3 regions of the Microbacterium sp. NPDC057741 genome follow, and region 1 is predicted to be linked to each of the others. Evidence: predicted binding sites of a transcription regulator. Region 1 holds the regulator's gene; each other region holds the start of a gene.

Region 1 (7,662 bases):
CAGCACGCTGTCGCCGAGGCGGACGCGCTCGGCGCCGGCCTCGGTGAGCCGATCCAGCTCCTCGGGCGAGATCCCGCCCTCCGGCCCGACGATCAGCACGAGGTCGCGGTCGTCGGCGCGGATGCCGCTCAGGCGGGTGTCCGCGGTCGGATCGAGCACCAGCAGCCTGGCATCCGCCGACCGCTTCGCGAGCTGCCCGGTCGTCTCGACGCCGGCCACCTCGGGAATCCAGGCGCGGTGCGCCTGCTTGGCGGCCTCGCGGACGATGCTCGCCCACCGATCCCTGCCCTTCGCGGCCTTCGGCCCCTCCCAGCGCGAGATGCTGCGCGACGCCTGCCATGGCACGATCTCGTCGACGCCGAGTTCGCAGGCTGCCTGCACGGCCAACTCGTCGCGGTCGCCCTTCGCGAGCGCCTGGGCGAGCACGATGCGCATCGAGGGCGCCTCGTGCTCGCGGCGCGCGGTGATGCGCACCGAGACCTCAGCGGCCGAGACGTCCTCCACCTCGCCCTCCAGCCAGACTCCCGCACCGTCACCGATCGTCACGGATTCGCCGACGCGCACGCGGCGCACCACCGCCGCGTGCTTGGCCTCGGCCCCGGTGAGCAGCACCGTTTCACCCACCTGTGCGGTGGTGCCGGTCAGAGTGACGAAGTGCAGCGCCATGATCAGTGCGAGCGGAACCGGTCGCGGAGCTTCGAGAACAGACCCTGCTGGAACTGCGCGAGCTTCGGAGCGGGCGCCTTGTGCTTCTTCGCGAAGTCCTGGATGAGCTTGCGCTGCGCGGAGTCGAGCTTGGTCGGCGTCACGACCTGCACGCCGACGCGCAGGTCACCACGCTGGCTGCCGCGCAGGGGCGTGATGCCGCGCCCGCCGATCGTGAGCACGTCGCCGGACTGGAGACCTGCGCGGATCTCGAGGTCGACGGTGCCATCCAGTCCGTCGATCGTGGTCGTGGTGCCGAGGATCGCATCGCTCATGGACACCTCGAGGGTGGCGAGCAGGTCGTCACCGTCACGGCTGAACGTCGGATGCGGGGCCACGGTGACCTCGACGTAGAGGTCGCCGTTCGGGCCGCCTGCGCGTCCGACCTCGCCGGAGCCGGGAAGCTGCAGTCGCAGCCCGGTCTCGACGCCGGCCGGGATGTCGAGCGACACCGTCCGTCGGGAGCGCACCCGTCCCTGACCGGCGCACGCGCCGCAGGGGTACGGAATGGTCGTGCCGTAGCCCTCGCAGGTGCCGCAGGGCTGGGTGGTCACGACGTTGCCGAGCAGGCTGCGCACCTGGCGCTGCACGTGCCCGCTGCCGCCGCAGACGTCGCAGGTCACCGGAGAGGTGCCCTCCTGGCAGCACGAGCCGTTGCAGGTCTCGCAGAGCACGGCGGTGTCGACCTCGATGTCCCGGTGCGCGCCGAAGACGACGTCGCCGAGGTCGAGGTTCACGCGCACCAGGGCGTCCTGCCCGCGCTCCCGGCGCGATCGCGGCCGCGCAGAGCGTGCCCCGCCCGCGCCCCCGAAGAACGTCTCGAAGATGTCGCCGAATCCGCCGAAGCCGGCACCGCCGAACCCGCCGTTGTCGTCGCCGCCCATGTCGTAGCGGCGACGGGAGTCCTCGTCGCTCAGCACGTCATAGGCGTGCGTGACCAGCTTGAACCGCTCCGCGGCGTCCTCACCCGGGTTCACGTCCGGGTGCAGCTGGCGCGCCAGCTTGCGGTATGCCTTCTTGATCTCGTCCTGCGTGGCGTCCCGGGACACCCCGAGAACCTCGTAATGGTCGGCCACAGTCACCTTCCTGAGTGTGTGTGCGTTCGTGGGCGCACCGCGTCAGCGGCGCGTCTCGTCCTCTTCGAGCATCCGCGACAGGTAGCGGGCCACGGCCCGCGCCGCAGCGAGGTTGCTCGGATAGTCCATGCGGGTGGGCCCCATCACGCCCAGGCGTGCGGTGCCCCCCTGGGCGATGTAGTCGCTGGCGACGATCGAGGCCTCGCCCAGCCCGAAGGGCGCGTTCTCGGTGCCGATGCTGGCGGCCAGGCCGTGCTCGTCCGGCACCATCTCGCTCATCAGCCGCAGCAGCGTCACCTGCTCCTCGATCGCCTCGAGAAGCGGATGGATGCTGCCGCGGAAGTCCTGCTCGCGACGGGCCAGCGTCGCAGCGCCCGCCATCACGAGCTTCTCCTGACGGAACTCGGCGAGCTCCTCGCCGATCACCACTGCCAGGGCTGTGAGCGCCGGATCGGGTCGCACCTCCGACGGCTCACGCAGCAGCGCGACCCGCTCGGCGGCATCCGCGACCGCACGCCCGGTGATGAGCGCGGAGAGCCGGGCGCGGAGCACTGCCACGTCGGCCTCATCGACATCGACCGGCAGCACGGCGATCCGCTGCGAGACGCCGCCCGCGTCGGTCACCAGCACGACGAGCAGACGATTGGGCCCGAGGCCGACCAGCTCGAGGTGCGTGATGCTGGCACGGGCGAAGGACGGATACTGCGCGAGCGCGACCTGTCCGGTGAGCTGCGTGAGAACGCGGACGGTGCGGACCATCAGGTCGTCGAGATCGGCGGGATCGGCCAGGAACGTCTCGATCGCGGAGCGCTGAGCCGTGCTCAGCGGACGAACCTGGGCGAGGTGGTTCACGAAGACGCGGTACCCCTTGTCGGTGGGCACACGGCCGGACGAGGTGTGCGGAGCGGCGATGAGCTCCTCATCCTCGAGCAGCGCCATGTCGTTGCGGATCGTCGCGGCGGAGACGCCGAAGGCGTGCCGCTCGACGATCGACTTGCTGCCGACCGGCTCCTGCGTCTCGACGTAGTCCTGCACGATCGCGCGGAGCACCTGAAGCCCTCGTTCCGAGACCATGATGCTCCTTCCGCTCTGGCACTCACACGTACTGAGTGCCAATTCTACCCGTGCCTCGTGCCGAACGTCCTCAGGCGGGCGGGGTGGGCCTCGTCCGCGCCATACGATGACCGGTATGGACACGACCCCCGCACTCGCGACGATCTCCACGGGCAGGCTGCGGGGCGAGAGCCTGCACGGGATCCGCCGCTTCCTCGGCATCCCCTACGCCGCAGCGCCGTTCGGACCGAACAGGTTCCGGGAACCGCAGCCCGTCACGCCCTGGGACGACGTCCGGGCCGCGACCGCCTTCGGCCCGACCGCGCCGCAGCTCCCTTACGCCGGGGCGATCGGCGAGCTCCTCGGACACGTGATCCTCGAAGGAGAGGACATCCTCACAGCGAACGTCTGGACGCCTGAGCACGCCTCGGGGGCGCCTGTGGTGCTGTGGATCCACGGCGGCGCGCTGGAGCGCGGTGCCGCCGCGCTGCCCGGCTACGACGGCACGGCGTTCGCCCGTGACGGCATCGTGTTCGTGTCGGTGAACTACCGGCTCGGTGCGGAGGGCTTCTCGGTCCTCGACGGAGCTCCCCGCAACCTCGGCCTGCGCGATGCCGCCGCCGCGCTGCAGTGGACGCACCGCGAGATCGCGGCGTTCGGCGGCGATCCGGAGCGCATCACCGTGATGGGCGAGTCCGCCGGCGGCGCCCTCGTCGCCGCGCTCCTGAGCAGGGAAGACACCCGCGCTCTGATCTCCCGGGCGATCATCCAGTCCGGTCCGCTCGACGCGCAGACGCCGGAGAAGGGCGGCCGGGTGACCGCGCAGATCGCCAAGCTGCTCGGCACGACCACGGACAGGGATTCCTTCGCCGCGCTGGCACCAGGAGCGCTGCTCGACGCCCGCACCCGCCAGTCCGCGGGATCGTCACCGCTCGGCGGCGCACCCGGGTATCAACTGGTGCTCGACGAGGAGTCGCTCCCCCGTTCCCCGCGCGAGGCGCTCGGCGCTGTGACCACGCCGCTCATCATCGGCACGAACACCGACGAGTACCGGCTGTGGTTCACGCCGGAGGCCCTGGACCGCATCAGCGCTCTGAAGCTCCTCATCGCACGTCTCGCACTGCGCATCCCCGGGCGCGCCGTGCGCGCATTCCGCGCAGAGGAGCCGGACGCCACCACCGGCGAGATCTTCGGGCGGATCGCGACCGACCTGCTGCTGCGTGGGCCCGCATCCCGGGCGGCCGCCGCGCGGACTGCTCCGACCCATGTGTACGAGTTCGGCTGGCACAGTCCCGTGCGCGACCTGCGCGCTGCGCACGCAGTCGAGCTGCCGTTCATGTTCGGCACCGCCGAGGACCCGAGCTGGACGTCGCTGATCGGTGGCGCTCCGCCCGCGTCACTCGCCGGCGAGATGCACGAAGCATGGGCCGCCTTCATCCGGGACGGCGATCCCGGCTGGGCGGCGTACGGCTCCGAACGGCTGACGCGCCTGTTCGATGCGGAATCGCGGACCGTCCCGCAGCGGCGCACTCGCGGAATGGATCTGCTGCCCTGACGCGAGGCGCGCTCAGTCGGTGAGCGCGCGCACGACGGCGTCGGCGAGCAGGCGGCCCTGCAGCGTGAGCCGCAGGCGCTTCTCACGCAGAGCGGATGCCCCGTCGACGAGCCCGTCCGCGATGAGCCCCGCGACCACGTCCCTGTTGTCGATCGGCAGGTCGTCGAGCGGGATGCCCTCGGCCAGCCTGCTGCGCAGCAGCACGCGCTCGAGCATCCGGGCGTCCTCGTCAGGCCGCTCTCTGCCCGCTGCCGGCGACTCGCCGGCCGCGAGGCGCTGCGCGTAGGCGGCGGGGTGCTTCACGTTCCACCAGCGGAGGCCAGCGACGTGACTGTGCGCGCCGGGCCCGAAGCCCCACCAGTCCGAGCCGAGCCAGTACGCGAGGTTGTGCCGGGAGCGCTGCTCGGCCTTCCGGGCCCAGTTGCTCACCTCGTACCAGCCGAAGCCGGCCGCACCCAGACGCGAGTCGGCGAGCTCGTACATGTCGGCCTGCAGGTCGTCGTCGGGCGCGGGCACCTCGCCGCGGCGTATCTGCCTGGCGAGCTTCGTGCCGTCCTCGATGATCAGCGCGTACGCGGAGATGTGATCGGGGTCGAGTGCGAGCGCCGCATCGAGGGAAGCCTCCCAGTCTCCGAGGGACTCCCCCGGTGCGCCGTAGATCAGGTCGACGCTCACGGCGAGTCCTGCCGCTCGGGCCGCCTCCACCGCGGTCCGCACGTTCTCCGGACGGTGCGTGCGATCCAGCGCGGCGAGCACCTGCGGCACGGCGGACTGCATCCCGATGGACAGGCGCGTGACGCCCGCATCCGCCAGCCGAGCGGCGACCTCGGACGTGACCGTGTCGGGATTCGCCTCGACGGTGACCTCGGCGCCCTCCTCGATGCCGAAGGCGGAGATCGTGGTGTCCAGCATCCTGGCCAGATCGCCGGGCGGCAGCAGCGTCGGCGTGCCGCCGCCGAAGAACACGCTGTGCAGCGGGCGGATGCCGCCGGCTTCGCCGAGCACCTGCCTCGCCAGCGCCACCTCGGCGTTCAGCGTGTCGGCGTACTCGTCCTGACGTGCACCGCGCAGCTCGGTGGCCGTGTAGGTGTTGAAGTCGCAGTAGCCGCACCGCACCCTGCAGAACGGCACATGCAGGTACGCGGAGAACGGCATCGCCCGGTCGACGCGGATGTCGTCGGGCAGGCGTCCGTCGGCGGGCGCGGGGTCTCCGAGCGGAAGCGGGCCCGCCATCAGAGCGGGGTCGCGTACAGCGGCGAGATCGCGCGCAGGTAGCGGGCGAACAGCTCGCGGCGGCGACGCTTCACAAGGACCGGGAGCGTGCGGTACAGCATCCGGTTCGGGGCATCGAACGCCCGCACCGTGAACCAGACCTCGTCGTTGTCCTCGCGCCAGTCCACGTCGAAGGCCTCTTCGCCGCTCACGACGGAGCCGCCCATCGTGCCGAGCACGAACCCGATCCGACGGGACTCCTCGGTGACCGAGATCACACGCAGCTCCCCGTCGGCCCTCAGGCCCTTGACGCGGCCGCGCACCTTGAGGGTCATGCCAGGGCCGACGTACGGCGTGCCTTCGGCGTCATAGCGCTGCTCCTGCTCGCGACGGCTCGGAGCGATGGCGTTGCCCTCGTTGTCGAAGCTCACACCGGCGTAGGTCGGACCGGCGGAAGGGCGGACATCCTCGAGTTCGAGGCCCGCCGCGCGCTGCGCGGTCCAGGACAGCAGGGCGTCGCCGGCGGTGCGGAAGCGGTCCTCACCACTGCCGATCCGCCACGACTCCTCAGCCGGCAGACTGTGCTCCGGCGGATACTGCATGAGGTCGGGGGCGTGCGACGCCCCGACCGCGGCGTAATCCACCGTGCCTTCTCGGAATGTCCCGCGACGCATGCTTTCCAGCCTACGGGACGCCGACCTGAGCGACTGCTCCATGCCCGCCCCCGGCGCACGAAAGCGGGGCCGGTGGATGAACCACCGACCCCGCCAGGAATGCGATCAGGATGCCTTACTTGGCGTCCTTCTCCCAACCCACGTTCTCAACGGGCTGCACGCCGAAGAGGTCGAGGCCCACGTAGGGCTCCGGGGTCAGGTTGGCCAGACCCTTCTTCGCGGTCACGATGGACGGACCGTTGTAGATGCCGATGATGCCCCAGCGCTCGACGATCTCGGGCTCGAGGTCCATCGCAGCGGCGGTCTGCTTGACCGGGTCGCTGATCGACTCCACCTGGTCCTTGATCTTCTGGTCGAGCTCCTTGTCACCGACGCCCGAGAGGTTCAGGCCGGAGTCCGAGCAGTACAGCTGGCAGTACCAGGCTGCACCGAACGGGTCGGAGGCGGTGAAGCGCAGGCTCATGACGTCCCAGTTCTTCGAAGTGAAGTCATCGGAGAACTTGCTGGAGGGGCGGGTGTCGACGTTCAGCTTGATGCCGACCGCCTTCTCCTGCGCCTGCAGCGACTGAGCGAGAGCCTTCTGCGTCGGGTCGTCGCTGAAGATCGGGTAGGTGACCTCGAGCTTCTGGCCGTCCTTCTCGCGGATGCCGTCGGAGCCTTCCTTCCAGCCGGCGTCGTCGAGCATCTTCTTGGCGCCCTCGACATCGAACTTCAGGCCGGCAGCCTTCTGCGAGTCCTTGTAGCCGGGCTGGAACGAGTACAGGGTCAGCGAGCCGGCCGGGTCCTCCGTGTAGTTCAGACCGTTCCAGGCGATCTTCTTCTGCTGGTCGATGTCGATCGCGTTGAAGAATGCGTGGCGGACCTCGACGTCCTTGAACTGCGGCTTGGTCGAGTCGAGGATGATCACCGTGTTGGCCGTCTGCTGGGCCTTGTAGGTGACGACGCCCTTCATGTCCTTGACCTGCTCGAGGCGGTCCTTGGTGCCGGTGCCGACGGTGTCGATCTGGCCGTTCTTGAAGGCGTTGATCGACGCCTGAGCGTCCATACCGGTGAAGGTGACCTTGTCGAGCAGCGGCTTGTCGCCCCACCACTCCTTGTTCGGCTTGAAGGACACGTAGTCCTTGTTGGGGTCGAACTCGTCGACCGTGTAAGGACCTGCACCCCACTCAGGGTGAAGGTTGTCGATGTAGCCCTCGTTGAACACCTTGGGGTCAGCAGCGTGCGGGTTGATCACACCGGTGAGGAACGGCATCTGCGGCCAGGCGAACTCGCTCTTGAAGGTGACGATCGCGGTCTTGTCGGTGTCACCCTTGGTGACCGACTCGATCTCCTTGTAGCCGTCGGTCGCGTTCGGGTTGAAGCCCTCTTCGGTCGAGCGGTTGGCCTT
Region 2 (7,662 bases), on a different contig from region 1:
AGCTTCTCGCGGTCGTAGTCGCTATCGGTGTTCTCGATCTCGCGGCGGATCTGGGTCACGCGACCCTCGATCTGCTCGGCGTCACCGGCACCCTCGACGATCGTGGTCTCGTCCTTGGTGACGATGACCTTGCGCGCACGGCCGAGCAGGTCGAGCGTGGTGTTCTCGAGCTTGAGGCCGACCTCTTCGGTGATGACCTGGCCGCCGGTCAGGATCGCGATGTCCTGCAGCTGCGCCTTGCGACGGTCGCCGAAGCCCGGAGCCTTGACGGCGACGGACTTGAAGATGCCGCGGATCTTGTTCAGCACCAGAGTCGCGAGAGCCTCACCCTCGACGTCCTCGGCGATGATGACGAGCTCCTTGCCGTCCTGGATCACCTTGTCGACGACGGGCAGAAGGTCCTTGATGTTGCCGATCTTCTGGTTCGCGATGAGGATGTACGGGTCCTCGAAGACCGCCTCCTGGCGCTCCGGGTCCGTGACGAAGTAGGGGTTCAGGTAGCCCTTGTCGAAGCGCATGCCCTCAGTGAGCTCGAGCTCGGTGCCGAAGGTCTGCGACTCCTCGACGGTGACGACACCCTCCTTGCCCACCTTGTCGATGGCCTCGGCGATCAGGGCGCCGATCTCGGGGTCGGCGGCGGAGATCGACGCGGTGGCGGCGATCTGGTCCTTCGACTCGACCTCCTTGGCGGTGGCGAGCAGGTCGGCGGTGATGGCGGCGACGGCCTTCTCGATGCCCTTCTTCAGGCTGATCGGGTCAGCACCGGCTGCGACGTTGCGCAGACCCTCGCGGACCAGCGCCTGGGCGAGGACCGTGGCGGTGGTGGTGCCGTCGCCGGCGACGTCGTCAGTCTTCTTGGCGACCTCCTTGACGAGCTCCGCGCCGATCTTCTCGTACGGGTCGTCGAGCTCGATCTCCTTGGCGATGGAGACGCCGTCGTTCGTGATCGTGGGGGCGCCCCACTTCTTCTCGAGCACGACGTTGCGGCCGCGCGGGCCGAGGGTCACCTTGACAGCGTCGGCCAGGGTGTTCAGGCCGCGCTCGAGACCGCGACGGGCCTCCTCATCGAAAGCGATGATCTTTGCCATGAGTAGTGTCGTCCCTCCTGGACGTAGACGTTGGGGTTTAGCACTCACCATGAACGAGTGCTAACGCCATTCTGGCACTCGCCTATGGAGAGTGCAAGCCGCGGACGCGCTACTCGGCAGGGGTCTCCGTACCCGCGGCCGCGCGGTCCATGCCGATCACGACGGCGAGCTGCTTGCCGCCGGATTCGTTGTAGTCCTTGTAGGCGTCGCTCTGCTGCACGTCAGCCCCGCCGATGACACCGGCCAGCCCGAGCGCGGCCTCCTTGTCAGCGGGGTCGGCGTAATACACCGTCGTCGTAGGGAAGTCGCGTGTGGAGGCGTCGATGCTGGAGATCTGACCACCCTTCCACCCCGCCTTGATCAGCTCATCCCGCATCGCGCCCTCCAAGGCGTCGTCCGGGGTGCCGTTGAGGATCAGCACGGCATAGGACGTGTCCACCGCTCCGGTGTCCTCGGGCGCGGGCGTCGCGGCCTGGCTCGGCCCGGCATCTCCGCCGAACGAGATGCGGTCCATCGCCACCAGCGACCCGAAGATGCCGAGGACGACGAGCACGAGCACGGCCGCAGCCGACCACAGCAGCACGATCCATCCGTTCATGCCAGGAACCTCGGCACGGTGCGCTCCGACACGTCCTGTGGCGTGCGGGACGTCGTCGAATCGATCACTGCGGGGCTTTGACACCCCTCGATGCTAGGGCATGTCCTCTGTGAAACCCCGTCTTCGCGTCAGCCGACGAAACCGCGCATTCGGGCGACGCGGCGATCCGTGCGCGCATCACGGATGCGGCGCAGGCGGCGCACCAGCAGCGGGTCGAACTCCAGCGCCTGCTCGGTCTCGATGAGACGTCCGAGCAGTTGGTAATAGCGTGCGGGACTCATGCCCAGCTGCGTTCGGATCCGCTCCTCCTTCGCGCCGCCGTGCCGCGGCCAGGCGGCTTCGAGGGCGAGGATCGCACGGTCGCGATCGGTGAGGTCTCCGAGCATGGCCCCAGGGTACGCGGCATCCTGCCCCTCATCCGCGCGCCACTCCCTGGCTGCGCGAGGGAGAATGGACGCATGGGTTACGACGTGGACAAGACCGAGAAGGAATGGCGCGAAGAGCTCGGCGACGCCGAGTACGCGGTGCTGCGCGAGGCGGCGACCGAGCGCCCCTGGACGGGTGAGCTGCTCGATGAGAAGCGCGACGGGCTGTATCGGTGCGGCGCCTGCGGCGCCGAACTGTTCCGGAGCGGCACGAAGTTCGACAGCGGATGCGGGTGGCCGAGCTTCTACGAATCGGTCAGGCCCGAGGCCGTGACGCTGATCGAGGACCGCACCCTGGGCATGGTGCGCACCGAAGTGCGCTGCGCGGCATGCGGCTCGCACCTCGGCCATGTCTTCCCCGACGGCTTCGGCACCCCCACCGGCGACCGGTACTGCATGAATTCGCTGGCGCTGTCGTTCAGCCCCACCGAGTCGTGAGCGCCCTCGACGCCGTCCTCGCCAGGAAGTCCTGGTCGAAGGTCGACGATGTCTCACCGACGCACGAGCAGCTCCTGCCGCTCGTCGCCGCAGCGGGGCGTGTGGCCGACCACTCGTCGCTGCGCCCGTGGCGGCTGATCGAGCTGCGCGGCGAGGACCGTGAGCGGCTCGGCGCCGCGATCGCGAAGGCCCAGGGCGACGACAAGCCGTCGTCCAAGCCGCTGCGCGCTCCGCTGCTGATCGCCGTCGTCGTGAGTCCGCGCAAGAGCGAGAAGGTGCCGTACTGGGAGCAGGAGGCCGTGGCATCCGGTGTCGCGCACACGCTCAGTCTGCTGCTTGATGAGGCGGGTTGGGGTGTGATCTGGCGCACGGGCCACTACACCCGCTCGAAGGCCGTCGCGAAGGCGCATGGGCTGAAGAAGAAGGAGCAACTGCTCGGCTGGCTCTACGTCGGCGGCAAGCCGGCCGGCAAGGACGGCGGGCGCCGCAAGGCGATCGACGCCGAGAGCGTGCTCGGCCGGATGCCGCGAAGCGGCGACTAGGCGCGCGCTACGCGGCGGCGACGCGGCAGGGCGACCACGACCGAGGCCACCGCGACGACGACCATGGTGATCAGCTGCCAGGGCGCCGGTCCGGCAGGCAGCGGCCAGATGAGATCGATCGCGATCGACGTGGTCAGCTGGCCGAGGACCGACCCGAGGCCGAGCAGCAGCACCCCCGTGTGCGCGACGAGGAACGCTCCCAACAGGATGTAGGCGAAGCCGAGCAGGCCGCCGAGATACAGCCACGGCTCCGTGGGCAGCGGCTCCGGCGGGCCGCCGACCGCAATGGTCGCGGCGGCTGCGACGACGAGCACGAGCGTGCCCGCGATGAAGCTCGTCAGCGTCGCGGTGAGCGGCGACTCCACCCGCTGAGCGAGCCTGCCGTTCGCGGCGGCCTGCCACGCGATCCCGCCCCCGGCCAGGAACGGCAGCAACAGGAGCCAGAGCGGTGCGGAGGCCAGCACTCCCCCGCCGAGCGAGACGCCGACGGCAGCGAGCGCGAGCGCGCCTCCCGTCACACGCCCCGGCGTGACCGCCACCACGCCGGCCGGCCCGACGCCGATGCGGTCGAGCACCAGACCGTGCACAGTCTGGCCGGCGACGACGCCGACCGTGAACAACGAGACGCCGAGAACCCCGGCGACGAGCCCCTGAGTGGAGACGGTGAGGGCGCCGCAGGTGCCGCCGAGGAGCATCCAGACCGGGATGCTGCGGCTGCGCACGCCCGAGACGAGGCGGCGCACACCGGCTCGACCCGCTGGCATCGCAGCGATGACGATGACGAGGAAGACGAGTCCCACGAGGAACGAGACGAGGCCGGCGACGACCCCGTCGCCCAGCCGGACGCCCAATACACCGTTGATGCGCGCCTGTACGGCGGTCATCATTCCGATCGCGACGGCGCCGCCGAGCGCGACGGCGGCGGGTAGGCGGCGAGTATCGGTCACCGACCGACCCTATCGGCCGCACGTCCGAAGCCCGGACTACGCTGGCCGCATGTGCGCCAGCTATGGTCTCGATCCCCGGTTCACCGATGCCGACGAACTCGCCGCGGCGGATGCAGCGATGCTGGAGGGACTGCGGCACTGGGCCGAGCAGAACGCCGGCGAGACGCTGCGCCCCACCGGCCGCAACCTGCGCAATCTGAACCCGGTCGTGCTGCCCGCCGACGACGGCGCCGTGCTCGAGCAGGCGTGGTGGGGGTTCCTCGTGAACGGCGCCCCGGCCAGGTTCCCCTCGATCAACACTCGATCGGAGCGACTGCAGGAGAAACCGGGAGCGCTGCGCGGCCGGGCGCTCGTGCCGTCCACGGGGTGGTTCGAGATGCAGAAGCCCGATCGCATCTGGCACGAGTTCGGGCTGGGCCGCGGCGCGCTGTTCGGCATGGCCGCGATCACGCAGCGGGGCAAGGACCCCGACGGCGAATGGCGCACCTGCTACTCGATCGTGATGCGTCCCGCGCCCCCGCAGGTCGCACACATCCACGACCGGGTCCCGCTGCTGCTGCCTGGGTCCTTCCAGGACGACTGGCTCACCGCCGACGGCTCGCGCGAGCTGATCGACGAGGCGCTGCTCGCCGCGGCATCCCTCGACGAGCGCATCGCCGCGGTCGCCCGCGACGACGACAAGGGCACAGACGGGCTGCTGTTCTGACGCGGGCGCGCCGAGGAAACGGAGCCTCCTGCCGGACTCGAACCGGCCACCTGCGGTTTACAAGGCCGCTGCTCTACCAGATGAGCTAAGGAGGCGAACGGTCACCAGCTTAGTGGCGACCGAGGGTCTCACTTCGCCGGGGTGGTGGCGGTGGGCGTCGGGGTCGGTGTGGACTCGCCGTAGTACGCGTCGCTCGCGACGGTCATGACGAACTGGGAGAACTCGGCCGGGTCGCTCATCGAACCGACGTAGGTCTCGCCATTGACGACGATCATCGGCGCCGCGTTCAGCTTGAGCTTCTTCGAGCCGGGCAGCGGCCCTTCGAGCGCACGAGTCGTGGCGTCCTTGGCCCAGGTCAGGTAGTCGCCGCCCTCGATGCAGGAGCGCACCTGCGCGGCGTTGTCGATCCCCACCGCGCCGGCGAGGTCGGCGAGCTCGACGTCGGTGCGCCCGTCGCTGTCGACCTTGGGCTGGTCGATCAGCAGCTCGTGGTTGTACGCGTAGAAGTAGTCCGGCGCATGGCTGGCCACGCAGGCGGATGCCGCGGCGGCGCGCAGCGAGTACTTCGTGCCGTTCGAGCTGGCGGTGAGCAGCGACACCGGGTGATACGTGACGTTGACGGCGCCCTCGGTGATCCACCCGGTCAGCTGGCGGGCGTTCGCGCGCTCGAACTCCCCCGCGTCAGGCGAGAGGTAGTCCACATAGATGTGCACGTCCACCGCACCGGCGGTCGGCGTCGGCTCAGGGGTCGGCGTGGCCGTGGCCGTGGCGCCCGAACCCGTCGGATCCGGTGTGGGCGTGCCCTCCGGCGCGGACTGCGGCGAGTTGACCGTGACTTCGCGGACGGTGACTCCGTCGCCCTCCATGCCCGCAGGGCTCAGGGTGGGCTTGGACACCGAGGAGGTGACCGCCCAGGTGACGGCGGTGCCCACGGCGCCGACGGCGACCACGGCCACGAGACCGATGATGATCCGGCGCATCGCACGCGCTCGGCGGTGACGGGAATTCACCTGCTGTGCCTTCTCCCGCACCGCCTCGCGTGATGAAGTCGCGGTGGAGACGTTCGGCGTTTCGTCGCTCGACATCGTTCCTCTTGAAAGTCCGGTGGGGACGGGTCTCCCCCGTTGGGCCGCCCGAAGCGGCCGGCAGCCGCATGAAGCAGCGCCGGGTTCGATGTTATCCAGACCTCCTGGGAAGTTACCCAGCAGGCGGGAGCTCGTGCCATACTGAACCTGGCCCGATGGCGGGCCACGGCGGGCGACCCCGCCGCTTCCATCACAACGGATCGTCCGGCACGTACCTGCCGGTGAAGGAGAAATCAATGGCAACCGTGACCTTTGACGACGCCACCCGCCTCTACCCCGGAGGCACGCGCCCCGCGGTCGACAAGCTGAACATCGAGATCGCCGATGGCGAGTTCCTCGTTCTCGTCGGCCCCTCCGGTTGCGGAAAGTCCACCTCGCTGCGCATGCTCGCAGGCCTCGAAGAGGTCAACGCCGGCCGCATCCTCATCGGCGACCGTGACGTCACCGACGTGCCGCCGAAGGACCGCGACATCGCAATGGTGTTCCAGAACTACGCGCTGTACCCGCACATGACCGTCGCCGAGAACATGGGCTTCGCTCTGAAGATCGCCGGCATCGGCAAGGAGGAGCGCGCCTCGCGTGTCCTTGAGGCCGCGAAGCTGCTCGACCTCGAGGAGTACCTGACCCGCAAGCCGAAGGCCCTCTCGGGTGGTCAGCGTCAGCGCGTGGCCATGGGCCGTGCGATCGTCCGCCAGCCGCAGGTGTTCCTCATGGACGAGCCGCTGTCGAACCTCGACGCCAAGCTCCGCGTGCAGACCCGCACCCAGATCGCCTCGCTGCAGCGCCGCCTCGGCGTCACCACGGTCTACGTCACGCACGATCAGACCGAGGCCCTCACCATGGGCGACCGCATCGCAGTGCTCAAGGACGGCATCCTGCAGCAGGTCGGCACCCCGCGCGACCTGTACGAGAACCCGAAGAACGTCTTCGTGGCCGGCTTCATCGGCTCGCCGGCGATGAACCTGTTCCCGGTCGACCAGGCCGAGGGCGGCGTCAAGTTCGGCACCAAGGTCGTCCCGACCGAGGCCGCCGCGATCAGCAAGGCCAGCGGCAGCCAGGTCACCATCGGTATCCGCCCCGAGGACATCATCGTCGCCCCCGAGGACGGCCAGGGCCTCACGGTCACGGTCGACCTGGTCGAGGAGCTCGGCGCCGACGGCTACCTGTACGGCCACTCCGAGGTCGACGGCAAGCGCACCGACATCGTCGCGCGCGTCGACGGCCGCCGCCACCCGAACGCGGGCGACAAGGTCGTGCTGGCTCCGATCCCGGGCCACGTGCACCTGTTCGACCTCGAGTCGGGCGAGCGCCTGAACGAGCAGGCCATCGCCTCGGCCTGACCTACTCTCACGCAGCGCGGCGCGGGCGGACCTCTGGGTCGCCCGCGCCGCGTCGTCTTTCCCCTGAGGTTCTCACCCACGCATCCGAGGAGCGCACATGGCCGACACCGAGCGTCTGTCCAGCACCCTGCGCATCACCGCCAGCACCGTCGACCCCGGCCTGCTGACGCTGCCCTGGTCGACGCCGCTCGGCAAGTGGCCCAGCGAGCACATCGTGTCACTGCCGAAGGGCCTGTCCCGTCACCTGGTGCGGTTCGCGGACCTGTCCGGCCGTGTGGTCGCCGTCAAGGAGACCACGACGGAGATGGCCCAGCGCGAATACGAGATGCTCGGCAGCCTGGCCCGCCTCGATGTCCCCTGCGTCAGCCGCGTCGCGGTGATCGCCGGACGACAGGATGCTGACGGCAGGCCGCTTCCCGCGGCGCTGGTGACCTCGCACTTGAAGTTCTCGATGCCGTACCGTGCGCTGTTCACCCAGATTCTGCGCCCCGAC
Region 3 (7,662 bases), on a different contig from region 1:
ACCGGCCCGGTCAGCGTCGAACCGGTGATGACAGGACCGGATGCCGACACAGGAGGCATCGCCACGGACTGGGAGCCGTCATCGGGGGAGCCCTACGCCGAGGACAAGACCCGCCTGGCGCCGTGGGCACTGTTCGCGGCCATCGTCGCACTGTGCACATCGCTGTTCGTCGGGTGGGGCATCCCGGTCGCGATCATCGCGGTGATCGCGGCGATCATGTCGATCCGCCGGCCGGTCGAGAACCGCGCCGTCGCGATCTGGGCCCTCGTGCTCGGGATCACCGCCACCGTGTTCAGCGCCGGCTGGCTGATCTGGGCGCTCGCGCAGTTCGAGAGGCTGGTCTGAGGATGCCGGACGGTGAACGCCTTCGCGAACTGCAGCGCCGGGCCTACAGCGCGGGCGGCGGGCTGAGCACCGAGGAGGCGGCCGAACTCGCGGAGTTGCAGGCGCGTCCTTCGTCTCGCTCCGCTCGCTCAGGAAGCGAGGGGACTGGACTCTCCGAGAAGGTCGTGGCTGTCCCGGATCCTGAGCCTTCCCCGGATCCTGAGCGAGGAGCGCAGCGACGAGACGAAGGACGCGACCGGCCCGAGAGATCAGAGCCCTTCGCGGATCCTGAGCGAGGAGCGCAGCGACGAGACGAAGCACCCGGCGCGCCCAGGAAGAAACGAGCGCTTCTGACGCTCGCGGCCGTGGCATCCGCGCTTCTCATCGGTCTCGGGGCCGGCTGGATGCTGTTCGGCCGCGATGCCGGCCCCTCGATGGACGCGGAGCAGCAGAAGGCCTGGACCGAGTTCGAGGCGTCCGGCAAGTACGACGCCGGATCGATCCGCATGCTCGGCGAGCAGTACGGGATCACCGCCTGGTACGCGACGCAGAAGAAGGCGTCGACGGAGTGCCTCATGCTCACTCCCACCAAGGGTGTGTCGATCGCCTGCCAACCGCTTGAGCGCGGAGACGGTGAGCAGGAGGGCCTCCCGATACCCCTGTCGACACAGGTCGATCTCGAGGACGACAAAGGCACCGTGGTGAACGCCGCCGTCGTTCGCGACGTGCGCGGTGTTCAGACCGCCATCCTGCAGCAGTGGCGGAATGAGCCCACGCAATGGCTCGACATGTTCCAGGGCGACGAGCGCACGCTCGCCGAGCTGATCATCGACAGGACCGGCAAGGACGGCTTCCTCGAGATCATCGGATACGACGGCGAGACGCCGATCTGGCTCGCCCAGGACGGCGAGACCTGTCTCTACGTCGCGAACCTCGGTGGGATCGTTCAGCAGTCGTGCGACGTAGATGCATCGAACGTCGTCATCGAGATGCCGAACGCCACCTACGGTCTGAGCGAGACGAACCACGGGACCGCGCTCATCACGCTCGCCGGCCACGAGGCGCCGGTCCTCGGCGACGACGGCGTCAAAGTCGAGGAGTGAGGATGCCGGAGAACGAACGTCTTCGCGAACTGCAGCGTCGAGCCTACGGCCCCGGCGGCGGGCTGAGCTCGGCCGAGGCGGAAGAGCTCGCCGGGTTGCAGGCGGCGGTGCGAGCGGTCGCACCTGCCCCCGTCGGCACGGGCTCCGGTCTCACCCGTTGCGGGTGCGGAGACTGCGAGACCCGCAACGGTCGAGACCAGAGCTGAGGAGACCGTGGAGGCGCCGGGGATACCCGCAACGGTTGAGACCGGAACTGACGAAGCAGTGGATTCCGAAGGCGGGCGGGAGGCACCCGCGGGCTCTGAGACGGATCCGCCTCGTTCTGCCCGCGCGGCGACCAGGAAACGCAGCCTTTTCACAGCAGCGGTCGCGGCATCCGCACTGCTCATCGGCCTGGGCGCGGGCTGGCTGCTGTTCGGCCGGGACAGCGGCCCGGCGATGACGGCCGCGCAGCAGAAGGCGTGGGCCGAGTTCGAGGCATCCGGCAAGTACGACCAAGGGTCGATCCGGGTGGTGGGTGAGCGGTACGGGATCACCGCCTGGTACGCCACGAAGAACGACCTTCACCTGGAGTGCATCATGCTCACTCCGCTGCCCGACGACGTCGCGGGGTGCGCGACGCCACCGGATCCGAAGAACGAGGACCAAAGCTTCTTGGGGGAGCTCAGCGTGAACGCTCCGCTCGATAAGCCCGAGGGCGCGACCGTGCAGGCCTACCTCGTCCGTGACACCGCCGGGGAGTATGTCGCCATCATCGACAGATGGGTGGACGCCGCGCAGGACTGGACCACGATGTTCCAGGGCTCCGAGCTCGACATCGCCAAGGTCATCGTGAAGGAGACCGGCACCGACGGCAACTTCCTGCAGATCGTCGGCTACGACGGTGACACCCCGATCTGGCTGTCCCAGGGTGAGAAGACCTGCCTGTACGTCGCCGATACCGAGAAGGTCACGACGAACGTCTGCGACATCGACCTCAACACAGGCGAGAAAGTGCTGGTCGAGCATCCCGGAGCGGTCTACAGCGTGCGCATGACGAACCACGGTCCCGTGGTCACGGTGATCAGGAACCAGGGATCCGGATCGGACGGACCCGCCATCGACGACACCACCGGCAAGCAGACGGGCTGAGCGTCAGACCCGGTCTGCGAGGATCGCGATGCGCCCGGCGGGCGTGCGCGTGAGGATCAGTGTCGCCTCCTGCGACCCCTTCAGCGTGAGCTTCTTCCGGAATGCGGCCGGATCGATGTCCATGCCGCGCTTCTTGATCTCGAGCCGGCCGATGTCGTTCGCGCGCAGGGCCGCGTTGATCGTCTTCGGATGCGCCGCCATCGTCTCGCGCACCCGGAACGACTGCACGAACGGGCTGGTGAGCGCGGCATCCCCGGTCAGGTAGGCGATCTGCTCGTCGAGCATGCCGGCCTCCAGCATCCGCGCCGCGTCGCCGATGAGGCGGGCGCGGATGACAGCGCCGTCGGGCTCGTGCAGGTACGCGCCGAGCTCGCGCACCGGAGCGTCCCCTGCGTCGGCCTGACCGGTCAGCTCGTGCATCGCATCCCCGCGCACCACGAGCGCGGCGCGACGGACGCCGGGGCGCGCGAGCGCTCCGCTCCACAGCACCAGCTCGACGACGCTGCCGTCGGCGCTGACCCACTGCGCCTCGACGTCGTCGGGGATCAGGTCGCGGTCCAGGCCCGGGCCGAGCTTGATACCGGCGGGCACGCGCGCGGCAAGGTCGAAGCACCAGTCCAGCGACGGCGACCAGTCGGATGCCGCGGTCCGCTGCGTCTCGGAGTGCCCGGCTGTGCGCCGGGCCGGGTCGAGCCACACCGCGCCCTCTGCGGCATCCGCATGCTCCTCCGCCGTGCCGTGCGACACGGTCACCTCATCGCCGAACGGGGCGAGGTTGTAGGCGGCGATCGCCGCGGTGACGTCGTCGGCATCGACGGCGTGGACCGTCAGCCCTGCGCCGGCGAACGCCAGGGCGTCGCCGCCGATCCCGCATCCGAGATCCGAGACATGCGTGATGCCTGCCTGCCGCATCCGCACCGCGTGCAGCGTGGCGACGTTCAGGCGCGTCGCCTGCTCGAGGCCCGCTCGGGTGAACAGCATCCGGTCGGCGAACTCGCCGAACTTGCCCTGCGCCTTCGCGCGCAGGTGCGCCTGACCGACGACGGCCGACACGAGGTCGGGGGAGTGCCCGGCGGCGCGCAGCCGCGACACGGTCTTCGCGACCTCCGTCGCTGACGTGATCTGCCCGACTTCGTCGAGCAGCGCCAGTCCGTCGCGGGTGAGCAGCGCGGTCAGCTCGGTCATCTCCACCCCTTCAGCCTACGGATCCAGATGGTCTCGAATCGCGCGACCGGCTGCATCCGGCCGCCGGATGCAGCCGATCAGGCGATTCGAAAGGCAGTGAGCGGGAGCGAAGATCCTCCAGTCAGCTGTAGTGTGCCGGGGTGCAGCCCGATGTCACGCTGGAGACTCCCGCGGCCGAGACCGGCCACGATGTGATGAGGAGAGACATGCGTACACGACTTCGGAGAGCTGCCGGAGCCATCGGATATTCGCTGATCGGGCTGGGTGGCGGGCTGATCAGCCTGGTGGGGCTCTCGCTGCTGATCACGGGCGCTGTGCTGTGTCTCGTGCTGGTCGGCTTCGCGGTCCTGCCCGTGCTGCTGCGGCTGCTCGCCCGCTGGGCGGACGCGAACGATGATCGTGCCGGCGCCGTCATCCGGCAGCCGCGCACGGCCGCCCGCCGCGTGCACGCCGGTTACGGGCCGGCTGTGCTCCGCGCTCAGCTGCGGGATCCGGCCACCTGGCGCGACGTGCGATGGCTGGCTGCGGACGCCCTCACGGCGACGGTGCTGGGCGTGCTCGCGCTGGCCGCAGCCGGCATCGTGCTCGGCACGATCGCGATGCTCGCGCTGTGGTGGGCGCTGCCCGCCGGTGCGTCGGTGCAGTTCCTCGGCATCGCCGTGACCGGATGGGGCGAGGCACTCGGTCTCGGAGCGATCCAGCTCGCCGGCGGCCTGCTGCTCAGTGTCGTCGTGGTGCTCCTCGCGACGCCGCACGCTCGGATGACGCGGCGGCTCCTGACGCCGTCTCGAACGGAGCTGCTCGCAGAGCGGGTGAGCCGGGTCGAGGAGACCCGCTCCGGTGTGATCGACGCGCACGGCGCAGAGCTCCGTCGCATCGAGCGCGACCTGCACGACGGGGCGCAGGCACAGCTGGTAGCGCTGTCCATGCGCATCGGCCTGGCACGCGAGGCCGAGGACCCCGAGACGGTGTCGCGTCTCCTCGCGGAGGCGCATGAGGTTGCGGAGGGCGCGATGGTCGAGCTGCGCGACGTGGTGCGCACGATCTACCCGCCGATCCTCGTCGACCGCGGCCTGGAAGGCGCCGTCCGATCTCTGGCGACTCGTTCCGCGGTTCCGGTGCGGGTGCGCATCGAGCCCCTGGGGCAGCTGCCTGCGGCTGTGGAGGCCGCCGCCTACTTCGTGATCGCGGAGGCTCTGGCGAACATCGGCAAGCACAGCGGCGCGACCGATGCCGAGATCGTCGTGCAGCGCCGATCCTCCGGCATCCTCGCCGCGTCGGTGAGCGACGATGGCACCGGCGGGCTCGACGAGGACAGCGGTTCCGGGCTCCGCGGCATCCGGCGACGGGTCGCGGCGCTCGACGGCACGGCGGACTTCGCACGCGAGGACGGCCGCACCGTCGTCAGGGTGGAGCTGCCGTGCGGGTCGTGATCGCCGAGGACAACGTGCTCCTGGCCGAAGGGCTGGAGCTGATCCTCAGCACCAGGGGGCTCGAGGTGGCGGCCGTCGCCGGGGATGCGCCCGCGTTTCTCGACGCGGTCGACGAGCACCGGCCGGATGTCGCCGTCGTCGACGTCCGTCTGCCGCCGGACTTCCGGGACGAGGGGATCCGCGCCGCGCTCGAGGCCCGCGCGCGGCATCCGCAGCTCGCGGTCCTCGTGCTGTCGCAGTACGTCGAGCAGGAGTACGCCCGAGAGCTGATCGCCGATGAGCGCGGCGCCGTCGGCTACCTCCTGAAGGATCGTGTGTCGCGGGTGAGCGCCTTCGTCGACGCCGTCACCACGGTCGCGGAAGGCGGCACCGTGATGGATGAGGAGGTCGTCAGGCAGCTGCTGGCCCCGCGTCCGCATGATCCGCTCGACCGGCTCACGCCGCGTGAGCTCGAGGTGCTGGCGCTGATGGCTTCGGGGCAGGGCAACGGGCAGATCGGCGAACGCCTGTACGTGACGGAGAACGCCGTGCACAAGCACATCGGCAGCATCTTCACGAAGCTCGGGCTCGACCCGACCGAGAGCAGGCACCGCCGCGTGCGCGCCGTGCTCACCTACCTCGACCGGCGCAGGTGAGCAGCCGGGGCTGCAAGGGAGGCGCCGGATGCTGGCACTCGCATTGCGTGAGTGCCAGCCGACCGCCTACACTGGGATTAGCACTCTCCCCCTGAGAGTGCGAACCAGTCTTCTGATTGTTCAGCCGAGAAAGAGGTAGACCGTGTCGGTTTCCATCAAGCCGCTCGAGGACCGTATCGTCATCAAGCAGGTCGAGGCCGAGCAGACCACCGCGAGTGGCCTGGTCATCCCCGACACCGCCAAGGAGAAGCCCCAGGAGGGCGAGGTCGTGGCCGTGGGCCCCGGCCGCATCGACGACAACGGCAACCGCGTCCCGCTCGACGTCGCCGTGGGCGACCGCGTGCTCTACAGCAAGTACGGCGGCACCGAGGTCAAGTTCGGCGCGGACGAGTTCCTCGTCCTGTCGGCCCGCGACGTGCTCGCGGTCGTCGTCCGCTGACGCACGCTTCGTCACGCTGAAGAAGGGCCCGGATGCCACGCATCCGGGCCCTTCGTCGTACCCCGTAGGCTTTACCGGTGAACTCGAAGACCGCCGGGGTGCTGTACACGGTCGGCGCATACCTGATCTGGGGCGTCCTGCCGCTCTACTTCATCCTGCTCAAGCCCATAGGGCCCTGGGAGCTGGTCGCCTGGCGCGTGCTGCTCTCGCTGGTCTTCTGCCTGCTGCTGCTCACCGTCACGCGCGGCTGGCCCGCGCTGATCGCGATCGTCAAGCAGCCCAAGCTGCTCGGGCTCACCGCGCTCGCCGGCGCGCTGATCTACGTCAACTGGCAGGTCTTCGTGCTGGCCACCCTGGGCGGCCAGGTCGTAGAGTCGGCCCTCGGCTACTTCATCAACCCGATCACGACGGTGCTGCTGGGCGTGCTCGTGCTGCATGAGCGCATCCGGCGGCTGCAGTGGATCGCGATCGGCATCGCCGCGCTGGCCGTGATCGTGATCATCGTCGCGCACGGCACGTTCCCGTGGATCGCCCTGTCGCTGACCGCCTCGTTCGGCCTCTACGGCCTGGTCAAGAAGAAGATCGGGCCGGCGGTGGATGCCACGAGCGGCCTGACCCTGGAGTCGTTCTGGCTGATCCCGATCGCCGGCGTGATCCTGTTCTTCGTCGCACAGGACGGCGGCATCACCTATGGCAGCTCCGGCACGCTGAACACCGTGCTGGTGTCGTTCGCCGGCGTCGCCACCGCCATCCCGCTGCTGCTGTTCGCCGCCGGCACCCGCCGCGTCGCTCTGAGCCTGGTCGGAATGATCCAGTTCATCACCCCGATCATGCAGTTCCTGGTCGGCTGGCTCCTGCTGGGCGAGCCCATGCCGCCGGAGCGCTGGGCCGGGTTCGTGCTGGTGTGGATCGCGATCGCGGTCTTCGTCGTGGACCTCGCTCTGCAGGCGCGACGCGGGCGGGCCTCGACGGCGACCGGCCCGGTCGAACTCGTGTGACGGATCGTTAACGCACTGAAACCTGATCCCGTCGTCGTCTTCAGCACGACCGCCTAGGGTGGATACACCCGAAGGTGGGTCGACCACGTTCATTTAGCAAGGGAGCACCATGAACGCAATGAAGACTTCGCGAAAGACGCGGATCTTCGCCGGCATCGCGCTGGCCAGCGCCACAGCGCTCGTCCTGGCGGGCTGCAGCACGCCCAGCGACAGCGGCGACAAGAGCGGTGGTGACAAGCCCGCAGCGGCGGACGTCACCCTGAAGATGGGATCGCTGCTGCCGTCGACCGGCGCGCTGGCGTTCCTCGGACCGCCCATGGAGGCCGGCGTGCAGCTCGCCGTTGACCAGGTCAACAAGGCCGACGCGGGCGTCACCATCAAGCTCAGCACCGCCGACGAGGGCGACCTCGACAA

The links. The regulator HrcA, encoded in region 1, represses chaperone genes, less so after heat shock. The targets are predictions, from matches to a motif close to TTNGCACTCGNNNNNNNCGAGTGCNAA.
Region 2: the regulator HrcA is predicted to act here: its motif matches at 1,126-1,152, upstream of groL (chaperonin GroEL).
Region 3: the regulator HrcA is predicted to act here: its motif matches at 5,843-5,869, upstream of groES (co-chaperone GroES).

What each region holds. Positions count from the first base shown of each region.
Region 1 covers NZ_JBHVJW010000001.1:275,004-282,665, reverse strand. The annotation lists gene ACFVDO_RS01315 (16S rRNA (uracil(1498)-N(3))-methyltransferase) at 1-666, opposite strand, end outside; gene dnaJ (molecular chaperone DnaJ) at 669-1,781, opposite strand; gene hrcA (heat-inducible transcriptional repressor HrcA) at 1,824-2,855, opposite strand; gene ACFVDO_RS01300 (carboxylesterase/lipase family protein) at 2,971-4,389, shown strand; gene hemW (radical SAM family heme chaperone HemW) at 4,402-5,622, opposite strand; gene ACFVDO_RS01290 (DUF1990 family protein) at 5,622-6,275, opposite strand; gene ACFVDO_RS01285 (ABC transporter family substrate-binding protein) at 6,391-7,662, opposite strand, start outside.
Region 2 covers NZ_JBHVJW010000008.1:34,315-41,976, forward strand. The annotation lists gene groL (chaperonin GroEL) at 1-1,088, opposite strand, end outside; gene ACFVDO_RS19145 (LytR C-terminal domain-containing protein) at 1,198-1,770, opposite strand; gene ACFVDO_RS19150 (DUF3263 domain-containing protein) at 1,815-2,072, opposite strand; gene msrB (peptide-methionine (R)-S-oxide reductase MsrB) at 2,145-2,549, shown strand; gene ACFVDO_RS19160 (nitroreductase family protein) at 2,546-3,091, shown strand; gene ACFVDO_RS19165 (DMT family transporter) at 3,088-4,038, opposite strand; gene ACFVDO_RS19170 (SOS response-associated peptidase family protein) at 4,088-4,744, shown strand; tRNA gene ACFVDO_RS19175 (tRNA-Thr) at 4,767-4,839, opposite strand; gene ACFVDO_RS19180 (DsbA family protein) at 4,873-5,829, opposite strand; gene ACFVDO_RS19185 (ABC transporter ATP-binding protein) at 6,066-7,169, shown strand; gene ACFVDO_RS19190 (DUF4032 domain-containing protein) at 7,267-7,662, shown strand, end outside.
Region 3 covers NZ_JBHVJW010000003.1:431,012-438,673, forward strand. The annotation lists gene ACFVDO_RS12985 (hypothetical protein) at 1-345, shown strand, start outside; gene ACFVDO_RS12990 (hypothetical protein) at 690-1,427, shown strand; gene ACFVDO_RS12995 (hypothetical protein) at 1,430-1,633, shown strand; gene ACFVDO_RS13000 (hypothetical protein) at 1,692-2,558, shown strand; gene ACFVDO_RS13005 (SAM-dependent methyltransferase) at 2,562-3,749, opposite strand; gene ACFVDO_RS13010 (sensor histidine kinase) at 3,950-5,176, shown strand; gene ACFVDO_RS13015 (response regulator) at 5,164-5,811, shown strand; gene groES (co-chaperone GroES) at 5,954-6,250, shown strand; gene rarD (EamA family transporter RarD) at 6,328-7,248, shown strand; gene ACFVDO_RS13030 (ABC transporter substrate-binding protein) at 7,367-7,662, shown strand, end outside.